2 regions of the Paeniglutamicibacter sp. MACA_103 genome follow, and region 2 is predicted to be linked to the other one. Evidence: predicted binding sites of a transcription regulator. Region 2 holds the regulator's gene; the other holds the start of a gene.

Region 1 (5,900 bases), on a different contig from region 2:
CCGCCGGCGGCATGAATGGGATCCGCGAGCGCATCGGGGACGAGTTCTTCAGCTTCACCGGCATCGGCGTGCAGTCCATCATCACCTACTTCGTGGTCTACACCCTGGGCCTGCTCATCGGCCAGGACATCTGGCAGCGCGTCTTCACCGCCAAGACCCCGAAGGTGGCCCGCTGGGGCGGCACCACCGCCGGCATCTACTGCGTGCTCTACGGCGCCGCCGGCGCCATCATCGGCATGGCCGCCAAGGTCGCCCTGCCGGACATCATCGGCGCCGACACCAACAAGGACGTGGTCTACGCGGAGGTCGCCACGCAGCTGCTGCCCGTCGCCGTCGGCGGCCTGGTGCTGGCAGCCGCGGTCGCAGCCATGATGTCCACCGCCTCCGGTGCCCTGATCGCCGCGGCCACCGTGGCCCGCACCGACGTCACCCCGTTCGTGGCCAGCTGGTTCGGCAAGCAGCTGCACGTGAACAGCAACGAAAACCCCGAGCACGACGTGCGCGCCAACCGCATCTGGGTGCTGTTGCTGGGAGTGGTCACGATCGTTCTGGCCATCATGGTCTCCGACGTGGTCGCGGCACTGACCATTGCCTACGACATCCTGGTCGGCGGGCTGCTGGTGGCCATCATCGGCGGGCTGATCTGGAAGCGAGGGAACGGGCTGGGCGCGGCCGCCTCCATGGCTGCCGGATCCATCGTCACGCTGGGCACCATGATCGTCCTGGAGATCGGCGCCGAGCAGCGCTTCGACGGCATCTACGCCAACGAGCCGATCTACTACGGGCTCATTGCTTCCGCGCTGACCTTCGTCGTCGTCTCCCTGCTCACCCGGCCCACCGATGCATCGGTCATCACCCGGTGGAACGCGCGGGTCGCCGGGCAGGGCGACACCGAGGGTGCCGACCTCACCGAAGTCGGCGGGCACTAGCGCCGGATTCCCCGCCCGGAAACGCAGCACCAAGGAAGCCCGTCGTCGCGCACGCCGCGAGGACGGGCTTCGCTGTTTTTGCGGCCGCCCTTCCCAGCCGGGCCGCCGCGCTCCTAGGCTGGGCTCCATGGACGATCTCAAGGACCACCTCGCCACGTACCTGAACAACACCCGCGAAGCAATGCTCTGGAAGGTCGAAGGGCTCAGCGAGCGGGAAATGACCCGCCCCATGGTTGGCTCGGGAACCAATATCCTGGGCCTGATCCAGCACCTGGCCTCCGTCGAGTACGGATACTTCGTGGGATGCCTCGGATTCACGGTCGACGATGGACGCTACGACGCACTGATGGCCGATCCCGAAGTCAGCGCCGACATGTGGGTCCCCGCGGATGTCCCGTGCGCCGAGATCCTGGCCTTCTACCGCCGGGCCATCGACGCGGCCAACCGCAACATCGAGGCCCTCCCGCTGGACGCCCCGGCAACGGTTCCCTGGTGGGCGCCGGAGAAACGCGACACCACGCTCGGACGCCTGCTGCTGCACATGAACGTGGAGACCGCACGCCACGCGGGGCATGCAGACATCCTGCGGGAGCTCATCGACGGTTCCACCGGGCTGCGCCGGGACATCACCAACATGCCGCCCTACGACGACTCGGCATGGAAGGAATTGCAGGCAAATATCCTGCGGGCCTCCGAATCGCGGTAAAGTTGTCACCAGCTTCACGAGATGCGTCGGCAAGCTCCGACTAAGACGCACACCAACCCCAGGTTCATGGGTGGTTCGGATGAAGAAGCGGCCGCGGACCACTTGGCCCCGGCAAGAGCTGACGAAAGGCCGCCTCCCCCGCCATGGCATCTTCCATCTCCGTTTTGCCCCTGCTCGATGTCCACCGCTCGGTCGTTGAACTGCGACTGGCGGGTTCCTGGCACAGCTACCATGTTGCCGATGCCCCGGCCCTGGCCGCGGCCCTGGCCAACGCCGTCGGTTCGCCGCGCTTCGACGCCCGCACCGGGGAGCTGTCGGTGCGTGTTCCCCGGGCCGGAAAGCCGGCTGGCCAGGCCCGGATTTTTAGTCTCAGCGAATTTTCACTTGCCCTCCCGAGCGCTACACTCGTGGGTTGAAGGGGAGTAGTTCCCAGGCCCGCCGAAATGGCGGGAAAGCGGTGCGTCGACATACTGGTTACAGCGTTGTAACCCGGCAAACCACCTGAGGCCACGGGCAATCCAGCCCGGCCTTGGGCGAACGAGACCTTCGGTCCACCCTGGTGGCCCGAGGCTCAACGTACCCACAAAGTATTCCTGCTGGGCCTCCCCACCTCATGGCCTCCCGGGGCCGTGAACGCCCACATGAGGATGAGAGCATGACGCAACAAGCGCCAACCCCCACTCCCGCCCAGATCAAGCGCTGGCGCCAGTACCTGGCCGACGAAATCGCCGAGGGCGCGGTCTACCGCGAGCTGGCCAACAAGCGCCAGGGCGAGGAACGCGCGGTCCTGCTGGGACTTGCAGCCGCAGAAACCCGCCACGAGGAACACTGGCGCTCGCTGCTGGGCGAGCAGGCCGAGAAGCGCACCCGGCCCTCGATCCGGCGCACCATGCTCCGCTTCCTGGCCCGGCACTTCGGCTCGGTCTTCGTCCTGGCCCTGGCCCAGCGCGCCGAGGGCAACTCCCCCTATGCCGCAGACACCGATGCCAGCCGCCAGATGGCCGCCGACGAACTCGTCCACGAGGAGGTCGTGCGCGGCCTGGCCACCCGCGGCCGCAATCGGCTTTCGGGCAACTTCCGCGCGGCGGTCTTCGGCGCCAACGACGGCCTGGTCTCCAACCTGGCCCTGGTCATGGGCATCGGCGCCACCGGCGTGGCAACCACCTTCGTGCTCTTCTCCGGCATCGCCGGGCTGCTCGCCGGCGCCCTGTCGATGGCCGCGGGCGAATACGTCTCGGTGCGCTCCCAGCGCGAGCTGCTCCTGGCTTCCAAGCCCACGGAGGTGACCCTGGCCGCGGCGCCGGACCTCGACCTGGATGCCAACGAGCTGGTACTGGTCTACAAGGCCCGCGGCATGAGCGACGAGGACGCGGCGCACCGGGCCGCCGAACGCATGGGCATCTACTCCTGCGACTGCAACCCCTCCACGTCCCTGCGCTCCGAGCTCAAGGTTGCCGCCGATACCCGGGAGCACGAGGAAATCGGTTCCGCCATGGGTGCGGCTTCCGCGTCCTTCTGCTTCTTTGCCTCCGGGGCTGTCATCCCGATCCTGCCGTTCATCTTCGGCATGGGCGGCACCCCCGCGATCCTGCTCTCCGCGGTGCTGGTGGGCATCGCCCTGCTGGCCACCGGCGGCGTGGTCGGCTTGCTTTCCGGCGCTTCCCCGGCCAAGCGCGGACTGCGCCAGCTGGCCATCGGCCTGGGCGCCGCGGCGGTCACCTACGTCCTCGGCCTGCTCTTCGGCAGCTCCGTGGCCTAGGGGTCCCACCGCAGGAACAACGGCATGTGCCGCCGTTTCCCGGGATCGGGGTTTTGGCGGCATCTTTCCCGGCTGCGCCCGAGCGGGAAGGCACTCGACGGGAAGGGTGGGCGGCCCCCACCCTCACTAGAACATATTTTCTAATATTCATGAAAATATCTTCCAATTGTAGGTGACCGGTTCTAAAATAGAGGTATGGCAACGACGTCATCGAACGGCACCCCTTCCGCCGTCACCAGCGGTGGTGGCGGCAGGAACCTAGGCTACGAGGCGCTGCTGGCCGACGGGGCTGACATGGACGCCTTGGTTGCCGAACACTTGGCCCGCACCGGAACCGACGGGATCCTGTCCCTGGCCGCCGCGGTGAACGGAGCCCCGGTACTGACAGGAACCCATGAGGCGGTGACCGCCGTCGGCGCACTGGAAACCTTGAAATGCGCCGCCACGGCGAAGCAGGCCGACCACAGTGTCGCCTACCAGGATTCCCTGGTCGCCGATCGGCAGCGGGCAGGGGTCAAGGAGACGAACCCCGCCTGGGGCTCCAGCGGGGACGTTGCCCTGGCGATGCATCTGTCCCCGCGGAGCGGGGCCAAACGAACCAACGACTTCCGGATCCTCGCCAAAGATCTGCCGCGCTCCCGTCAGGGCCTGCGCCAGGGCATCATGACCTGGGACCAGGCACACGTGGTCATTAGCGGCACCCGGAACCTCAAGATCGAAAACCGGAGAATGATCGACGAGCTGTTGTGGGAGGACCCCCACACCTGCTTCGAAGCCGGGACCGCTTCGCTACGTGAGATGGTCAACTACTGGGCCCTTATTCTGGAACCTGAAACCGCCGAGCAAGAGGAAGAAGACGCCACCGAGAAGCGGTATGTCAGCGGATACCAGGTGAATGAAAACACCGTGCGGATCGTCGGCGAATTCCCCTTGGACCAGGGCGTTCCCATCCTGCAGGTACTCAGCCGCGAAACCGCTCGTCCCCGGGAGCCCGGGGACGAGCGCACCAACGCCCAGGTTGCGGCAGACACCGTCTTCGAGGCGATCACCGACACCAAGGCCACCGGTTCCCGACCAGTGGAGCTACTGCTGATGATGGACGCAGAGAGCCTCACCGGCGACGGCGACGAACCGGCGCTGATCCCGGGCCACGGATACATCAGTGCCACCAAGGCCCGGTCACTGGTGGCCGGCGACCCGGAGGACCCACTGGACACCTGGTGCCGGCGCCTCTACGCCACCCCCGACACCGGCAAGCTGGTCGCCATGGACTCCGCGGCCCGCAGCTTCGCCGGAAATCTCAAGCGCTTCATCACCCTTCGCGACCAGCGCTGCCGCACCCCTCACTGCAACGGCCGCATCGAGGAACTCGACCACGTCCTGCAGGTTCGCCGCAATGGAAAAACCACCGAGATCAATGGTTCTGGCCGCTGTCGAACATGCAACCGGACCAAGGAAGCGCCCGGCTGGCACGAGGAACCACTGCCCGGACGGGGCCGCCATTCCTTCAAAATCACTACCCCCAGCGGCCACAGCTACACCTCCACGGCTCCGCCACCACGGCCCGGCAGCGGCATGCGCCGGCCACCCCAGCGGATTTAGCCACCCGCCGCCACGGGCGGGAAACCCACACCCTACGCCACCGGGGATGCACGCACGCATCCCCGGCACACCCATGAGCCCAGGGCCGCAGGAGGCCATGAATCAGCCGGCGAGCGCCCTGCGGGCCAGGTCGGCAGCACCCACCAAACCCGCATCGGCGCCCAGCTCGGCACGAGTGACTTCCGCAAAGGGCCGGTATCCGCGCCCACTCAGGTTTTCCTGGTACGTGGCCTCGGCGGTTTCCACCAGCAACGGAACCGCGGCGCCCAGCCCACCACCAATGACGAACATCCCCGGATCCAACACGGCGGCCAGGTTCGCTATCCCCCGGCCCAGCCATTGGCCGGCCTCGATGAGCAATTCGCGGCATGCCGGATCCCCGGCCGCGGCGAGCGACGTGACAAGTTCCCCTGTCACCAGGCGGGGATCGTTCCCTGCGGCTTCGCGCAGGGCATGGGCTACCGGCGAATGGACCGCCATGAGACTGCGCCCCTCGCGGGCCAGCGCATTGCCCGACGCGTATTGCTCCCAGCATCCGCGGTTCCCGCAGGCGCAACGCTGTCCGCCGGGCACGATCGTCTGGTGCCCGAACTCGGCCGCGACCCCGAACCGTCCGCGCTGCAGCTTTCCGTCGATGACGATCGATCCGCCGATCCCCGTGCCGAGGGTCAGGCAAACCACGTGGTCTTGCCCGCGGGCGGCACCGAAGCGGTATTCGGCCCAGCCGGCGGCATCCGCATCGTTGCACAGCAGCACCTGCCTGCCGGTGGCCGCCTCGAGCTTCTCGCGCAGCGGCTCGTTGCGCCAGGCCAGGTGCGGTGAGAAAAGCACCGTTCCTCCGGCCTGGTCAATCCAACCGGCAGCGCCGACGCCGACCGCTGCCTCCGGATACGCGGCGCCAAGC
Region 2 (5,900 bases):
CAAGCTCAGCGGCGGGTACCCGGACGACGACGAGGGTGCCCTGTTTTCGCTCGAGTCCGGAACCCCCGTGCTCGGCGGAGCCGAGGGTCCCGGCTCGGCGCTGGGCCAGGAAGTGGTGCGCCTGCGGCAGTGGGCCGAGCGCACCGACACCGGCGACCGCGACGACCTGACCCCCGGGGTCAGCGACAAGGCCTGGCGCCAGGTCTCGGTCAGCGCGATGGACTGCCTGGGTTCCCAAAAGTGCCCCATGGCCTCCGAATGCTTCAGCGAGCTGGCCCGCGCCCATGCGGCCAGCGCCGACGTCGTAATCACCAACCACGCCATGCTGGCCGTCTCGGCCTTCGAGGGCCTGGCCGTGCTTCCGGACTTCGACACCGTCATCATCGACGAGGCCCACGAACTGCAGGACCGCGTAACCAGCTCGGTGACCCGGCCGCTGTCGGTCAACATGGTCCAGACCGCGGCCTCCGCCGCCCGCAAGCACTGCTCGGTGAGTGTTGATTCGCTGAACCAGGGGGCCAAGGCCCTGCAGCGTGCCCTGGAGGGCGTCCCCACCGGGCTCATGGCCCGCGGGCTGAACGAGGACCAAGAGGCCGCGATCAACCAGATCGCCGAGGCCGCGCGCGTGGTCCTCTCCGACTCCAAGCCCGAGGCCAACGCCCCGGCCGACGGCGGACGCCAGATGGCCCGCTCGCAGGTCATGTACCTGGTGGAGCAGTGCACCAAGATGCTTGAAATGACAGAGGAGCGCGAGGTGATCTGGGCGTCGCGGCCCGGCCACTTCAGCCCGGGGGAGGGCTACGTCCAGCCCGACGAATCCAGCCAGCCGACCTTGATGGTCGCGCCGCTCTCGGTCGCGGGGAAGCTCCGGGAAGGCCTCTTTGACGGCCGCACCGTGATCCTCACGAGCGCGACCCTGGCCATCGGGGCCGCCTTCGAGCCGGTTGCCGGTTCCCTGGGACTCGTGGGCGACGGCGCACCGACCTGGAACGGCGTCGACGTGGGCAGCCCCTTCGACTATCCCAAGCAGGGCATCCTTTATGTTGCCAAGCACCTGCCCAAGCCGGGGCGCCAGATGTCCCAGGAGACGCTGTCGGAGATCGAGGACCTGATCAAGGCCTCCGGCGGAGGGGCGCTGGCGCTGTTCACCTCGCGCCGCGCGGCCGAGGAAGCGGCCGAGATCCTGCGTGCGCGCCTGGACATCCCCATCCTGTGCCAGGGCGAATCCAGCATGAAGGCCCTGGTCGACCAGTTCTCCGCAGAGCCGGACACGTGCCTCTTTGGCACCATGACGCTGTGGCAGGGCGTGGACGTGCCGGGCAACGCCTGCCGCCTGGTCATCATCGACAAGATCCCGTTCCCGCGTCCCGACGATCCGCTGTCCTCGGCACGGAGCCGGGACGTCGCAAAGCACGGAGGAAACGGTTTCATGGCCGTGGCCGCAAGCCATGCCGCGGTGCGGCTGGCCCAGGGTGCGGGACGCCTGATCCGTTCGGTCAACGACAAGGGCGTGGTCGCGGTGCTGGACTCGCGGCTGGCCACCGAACGCTACGGGACCTTCCTGCGAGCATCCCTGCCACCGCTGTGGGCCACGCCGAACAAGGCCACCGTCATCTCCGCGCTCGAAAGGCTCAGCGAAGGCTGAGTCCCCGTCGCCCTGCCCCTGCCGGTTGCGGCTGATGGGCATGGAAACGAAAAACACCCTTGGGGGCCGATCACTGGATCGGCCCCCAAAGGTGTTTTGGGATGAGTTGCGGCGGCGGTCCTAGACCGAACGCATGACCGATACAACCTTGCCCATGACGGTTGCGGCGTCACCAAGGATCGGTTCGTATCGGGAGTTCTGCGGCAGCAGCCAAGTGTGCCCGTCACGCTGGCGGAAGGTCTTCACGGTGGCCTCGTCTTCGAGCAAGGCGGCCACGATGTCGCCGTTGTTGGCCGTCTGCTGGCGCCTCACGACAACCCAGTCGCCGTCGCAAATGGCTGCATCGATCATGGAGTCACCGCTGACCTTCAGCATGAAGAGCTCGCCGTGTCCCACCAGCTGGCGCGGCAGTGCGAAGACGTCCTCAACCACCTGGTCGGCCAGGATCGGACCGCCGGCGGCGATGCGTCCGACCAGCGGAACCATCGCGGTGTCCGCGGAGGTCGTCAGGTCCGAGACGTTCATCCCGTTGGCCGCCTTGAGGTCAGGCTGCCCCTCCACGACCTCGAGCTTCGCCTCGTTCTTGAGCTGCAGCGGCAGCAGGATCTCCATCGCACGTGGGCGGCGCGGATCGCGCCTGATGTAGCCAAGCTTCTCGAGCTGGCTGAGCTGGTGAGTCACGCTCGAGAGGCTGGCAAGCCCCACGGCATCCCCGATTTCCCGCATCGAGGGCGGGTACCCGTTGCTGCTTACGGAGCGCTGGATGGTCTCCAGGACCTTCTTCTGGCGAATGGTCAGGCTCTTCGCGTCGCGTCGAGGGGTTCGTTGTTCGGTCGTCATTGTCAATGCCTCATCCCGATCGTCGCCGGTTGCCCGCGCGTGCCGCAAATTGTCGGTGTGGGCTGATGTAGTAAATACATCGCCCCACAACCACCATCCTAGTAGACAAAGTCACTGCTTTCAAAGATTTGTTCGAACGGATCTGGACACGTGTCGTCGAAAAGTGCTAGAAATAAGATACGCACTACGAACACATGTTCGAAAGGTGCGTTCGAATAATCGTCGCATGTTCGATTGCGGCCCCCCGGGCCCCCGTCGGCAAAGCGAATTCAGAGGAAAGGCAAAGACGTGGCAAACACTGCTTTCTCGGCCCCGCTCCACCTTGTAACATCCAACGACTACCTGCCGGAGCCGCAGCCATCGCTGGCGCCCCTGCGGCTTACCCGACGCGGAAAATTCGTGCTGATCGGGCTGCCCATCTTCGTGGTGAGTGCCGCGGTTCTGATGCTCCTGGGCCTGTTCCTCTCCCCGGCCAACGCCTCGGCGGACATCCCGCTGGGCGTGGAGGCCGTCACCGTCACGGTCATCGAGGGCGACACCCTGTGGGGAATTGCCCGCGAATTCGCCCCGCAGCTCGAACCCCGCGAGGCGGTCCGCCAGATCGGCGACCTCAACAACCTCAACAGCTCGGTGTTGCTCCCCGGCGCGGAACTCTTCGTTCCCACCGGAAGCTAGGGCACCGTCCGCCGGAGCCCCTGGGTTCATTGAGAACCGATTATTACCCTGGGCACCGGCGAAGATTCTCGGGCCCACCGGCCCCCGCCGTAGACTTGACCCGTGAATGAACGGCTAAATCGCCTGGCAAATCTGCCCCTGCGAGAAAATCTTCAAGGTCTCGAACCCTACGGCGCACCCCAAATTGACGTACCCATCCAATTGAACGTCAATGAAAACACGCACCCGCTGCCCGCGGAAGTGCATCGCGCCATTGTCGAAGAAGTCTCAGCGGCCGCCGTCGGACTGAACCGCTACCCCGATCGTGAATTCACCGAACTGCGTGAACGGCTTGCGGCCTACCTCGGCCACGGGCTCGAGGCCGACAACGTCTGGGCCGCCAACGGCTCCAACGAGGTCCTCCAGCAAATCCTGCAGGCCTTCGGCGGGCCGGGACGCTCAGTCATGGGTTTCCCTCCCACCTACTCGATGTACCCCCTGCTGGCCTCCGGGACGGACACCACCTATGTCCCGGGTGTGCGTTCGGCGGACTACGGACTTTCGGCGGCCGATGCCGCGGCGCAGGTCCGCGAGGCGGCGCCGAACATCGTCATCCTGTGTTCACCCAACAACCCCACCGGTACCGCGTTGGGCCTGGATGTCGTCGAAGCGGTCTACGAAGCAGGCAAGGCCAGCAACGCCATCGTGATCGTCGACGAGGCGTATGCGGAATTCGCGCACACCGGGACGCTCTCGGCGCTTTCGCTGTTGCCCGGCCGCGAACGGCTCATCGTTTCGCGGACCATGTCCAAGGCCTTCGCCCTGGCCGGTGCGCGCCTCGGCTACCTGGCCGCGGCCCCGGAAGTCTCCGATGCCATCCGCCTGGTGCGGCTGCCCTACCACCTCTCGGCCGTGACCCAGGCAACCGCGAATGCGGCACTGAAGCACGCCGACATCCTGCTGGCCAACGTCGAGGCCATCAAGGTGCAACGCGACCGCATCGTCAACGAGCTCACGCGCATGGGCCTGCACCCGGCCTCCAGCGACTCCAACTTCGTGTTCTTCGGGGGAGTCAAGGACACCAAGGCCATCTGGGCGGGACTGCTCGAGGCCGGAGTGATCGTCCGGGACGTCGGGATTCCCGGCCACCTGCGGGTCACCGCGGGAACCGAGGACGAAACCACCGCGTTCCTTGTCCGTCTCGAGGAACTGCTCAATCAGGGTCCTCACACGCCCGCACGCTAAACTTGGGGGCGGTGGCGCTGGTGCCGGCGGGCGGCTTGCAGAAATTGCCGGCCGCACACCTGCCAGCCGCCGCCCCACATCCTCGTCTCAACGCCTGATCTAAAGGAATGTGCATGTCTGCCGAAAAACTCACGGGTCGTCGCGCTCGCCTCGAACGCATCACCAGCGAGTCCTCCATCTTTGTCGAGCTTGATCTGGACGGCACCGGCCGCTCGGAAATCAGCACCAGCGTCCCGTTCTACGACCACATGCTGACCGCGCTGTCGAAGCACTCGCTCATCGACCTCACGGTGCGCGCCACCGGCGACACCCACATCGATGTGCACCACACCGTCGAGGACACCGCCATCACCATCGGCGAGGTGCTGCGCACCGCACTGGGCAACAAGGCCGGCATCCGCCGCTTCGGCACCGCCTACGCCCCCCTGGACGAGGCCCTGGCCCGCGCCGTGGTCGACATCTCCGGGCGCCCCTACCTGGTCCACGGCGGCGAGCCGGCCGGCCAGGAATACCACTTGATCGGCGGCCACTTCACCGGTTCGATGACCCGCCACGTGTTCGAATCGCTGACCTTCCACGCCCAGATCTGCGCCCACATCGAGGTGCTCTCCGGACGCGATCCGCACCACATCGTCGAGGCCCAGTTCAAGGCCCTGGCCCGCGCCCTGCGCGATGCGGTGGAAATCGACCCGCGGATCGGCGACGCCATCCCTTCCACCAAGGGTGCGCTGTAGATGGCGGCCAAGACCGTCACGGTCCTGGACTACGGATCCGGCAACGTCCGCTCGGCCGTCCGTGCCCTTGAGGCCGCCGGCGCGCAGGTCAAGCTCTCGGCCAAGCCCGAGGACATCCTCGAGTGCGACGGGCTCTTCGTTCCCGGCGTGGGTGCCTTCGCCGCCGTCATGCAGGCGCTCAAGGACGTCGGAGCGATCCGCTGGATCGGCCGCCGCATCGCCGGGGGCCGCCCGGTGCTCGGCGTCTGCGTCGGCCACCAGGTCTTCTTCGACGAGGGCGTGGAGCACGGGATCCGCACCGAGGGGCTGGGCGAATGGCCTGGCACCGTGGAGCTGCTCAAGGCACCCGTCGTCCCGCACATGGGATGGAACACCGTCACCCCGCCGGCCGGAAGCAAGCTCTTTGCCGGGATCGAGGACGAGCGGTTCTACTTCGTGCACTCCTACGCGGTGCAGGAATGGAACTTCGACGTCGCCCAGCCCAAGATGGTCCCGCCGCAGGTGACCTGGGCCGAGCACGGGGTTCCGTTCATCGCCGGTGTTGAAAACGGGCCGCTCTGCGCCCTGCAGTTCCACCCGGAGAAGTCCGGGGAAGCCGGGGCCAAATTGCTGCGCAACTGGCTGGGGACCCTGTAAACCATGTGGTCCATCGTCCTCATGGGAGTCGCCGGCTTGCTGGCCGGCGGCGCACTCTCGCTGCGCCAGCAACGCGCCCACATCTCCTGGATCATCGCCGCCTGGGCGCTGGCCGGGGCGGCGCTCTTCTGCGCCTACCTCCTCAC

The links. The regulator LexA, encoded in region 2, represses DNA repair genes until DNA is damaged. The targets are predictions, from matches to a motif close to TCGAACANNTGTTCGA.
Region 1: ACIPVK_RS06925 (DUF222 domain-containing protein) is a predicted target of LexA. The motif match lies at 3,522-3,537, and genes of this name have one in related genera.

What each region holds. Positions count from the first base shown of each region.
Region 1 covers NZ_JBIXLN010000010.1:97,452-103,351, reverse strand. Annotated here, with positions in the region: gene ACIPVK_RS06945 (sodium:solute symporter) at 1-929, shown strand, start outside; gene ACIPVK_RS06940 (DinB family protein) at 1,057-1,635, shown strand; SAM riboswitch class IV at 1,648-1,759, shown strand; gene ACIPVK_RS06935 (hypothetical protein) at 1,779-2,051, shown strand; gene ACIPVK_RS06930 (VIT1/CCC1 transporter family protein) at 2,291-3,394, shown strand; gene ACIPVK_RS06925 (DUF222 domain-containing protein) at 3,590-4,996, shown strand; gene ACIPVK_RS06920 (ROK family protein) at 5,099-5,900, opposite strand, start outside.
Region 2 covers NZ_JBIXLN010000013.1:42,766-48,665, forward strand. Annotated here, with positions in the region: gene ACIPVK_RS08225 (ATP-dependent DNA helicase) at 1-1,645, shown strand, start outside; gene lexA (transcriptional repressor LexA) at 1,766-2,485, opposite strand; gene ACIPVK_RS08235 (LysM peptidoglycan-binding domain-containing protein) at 2,774-3,160, shown strand; gene ACIPVK_RS08240 (histidinol-phosphate transaminase) at 3,263-4,384, shown strand; gene hisB (imidazoleglycerol-phosphate dehydratase HisB) at 4,498-5,118, shown strand; gene hisH (imidazole glycerol phosphate synthase subunit HisH) at 5,119-5,754, shown strand; gene ACIPVK_RS08255 (hypothetical protein) at 5,758-5,900, shown strand, end outside.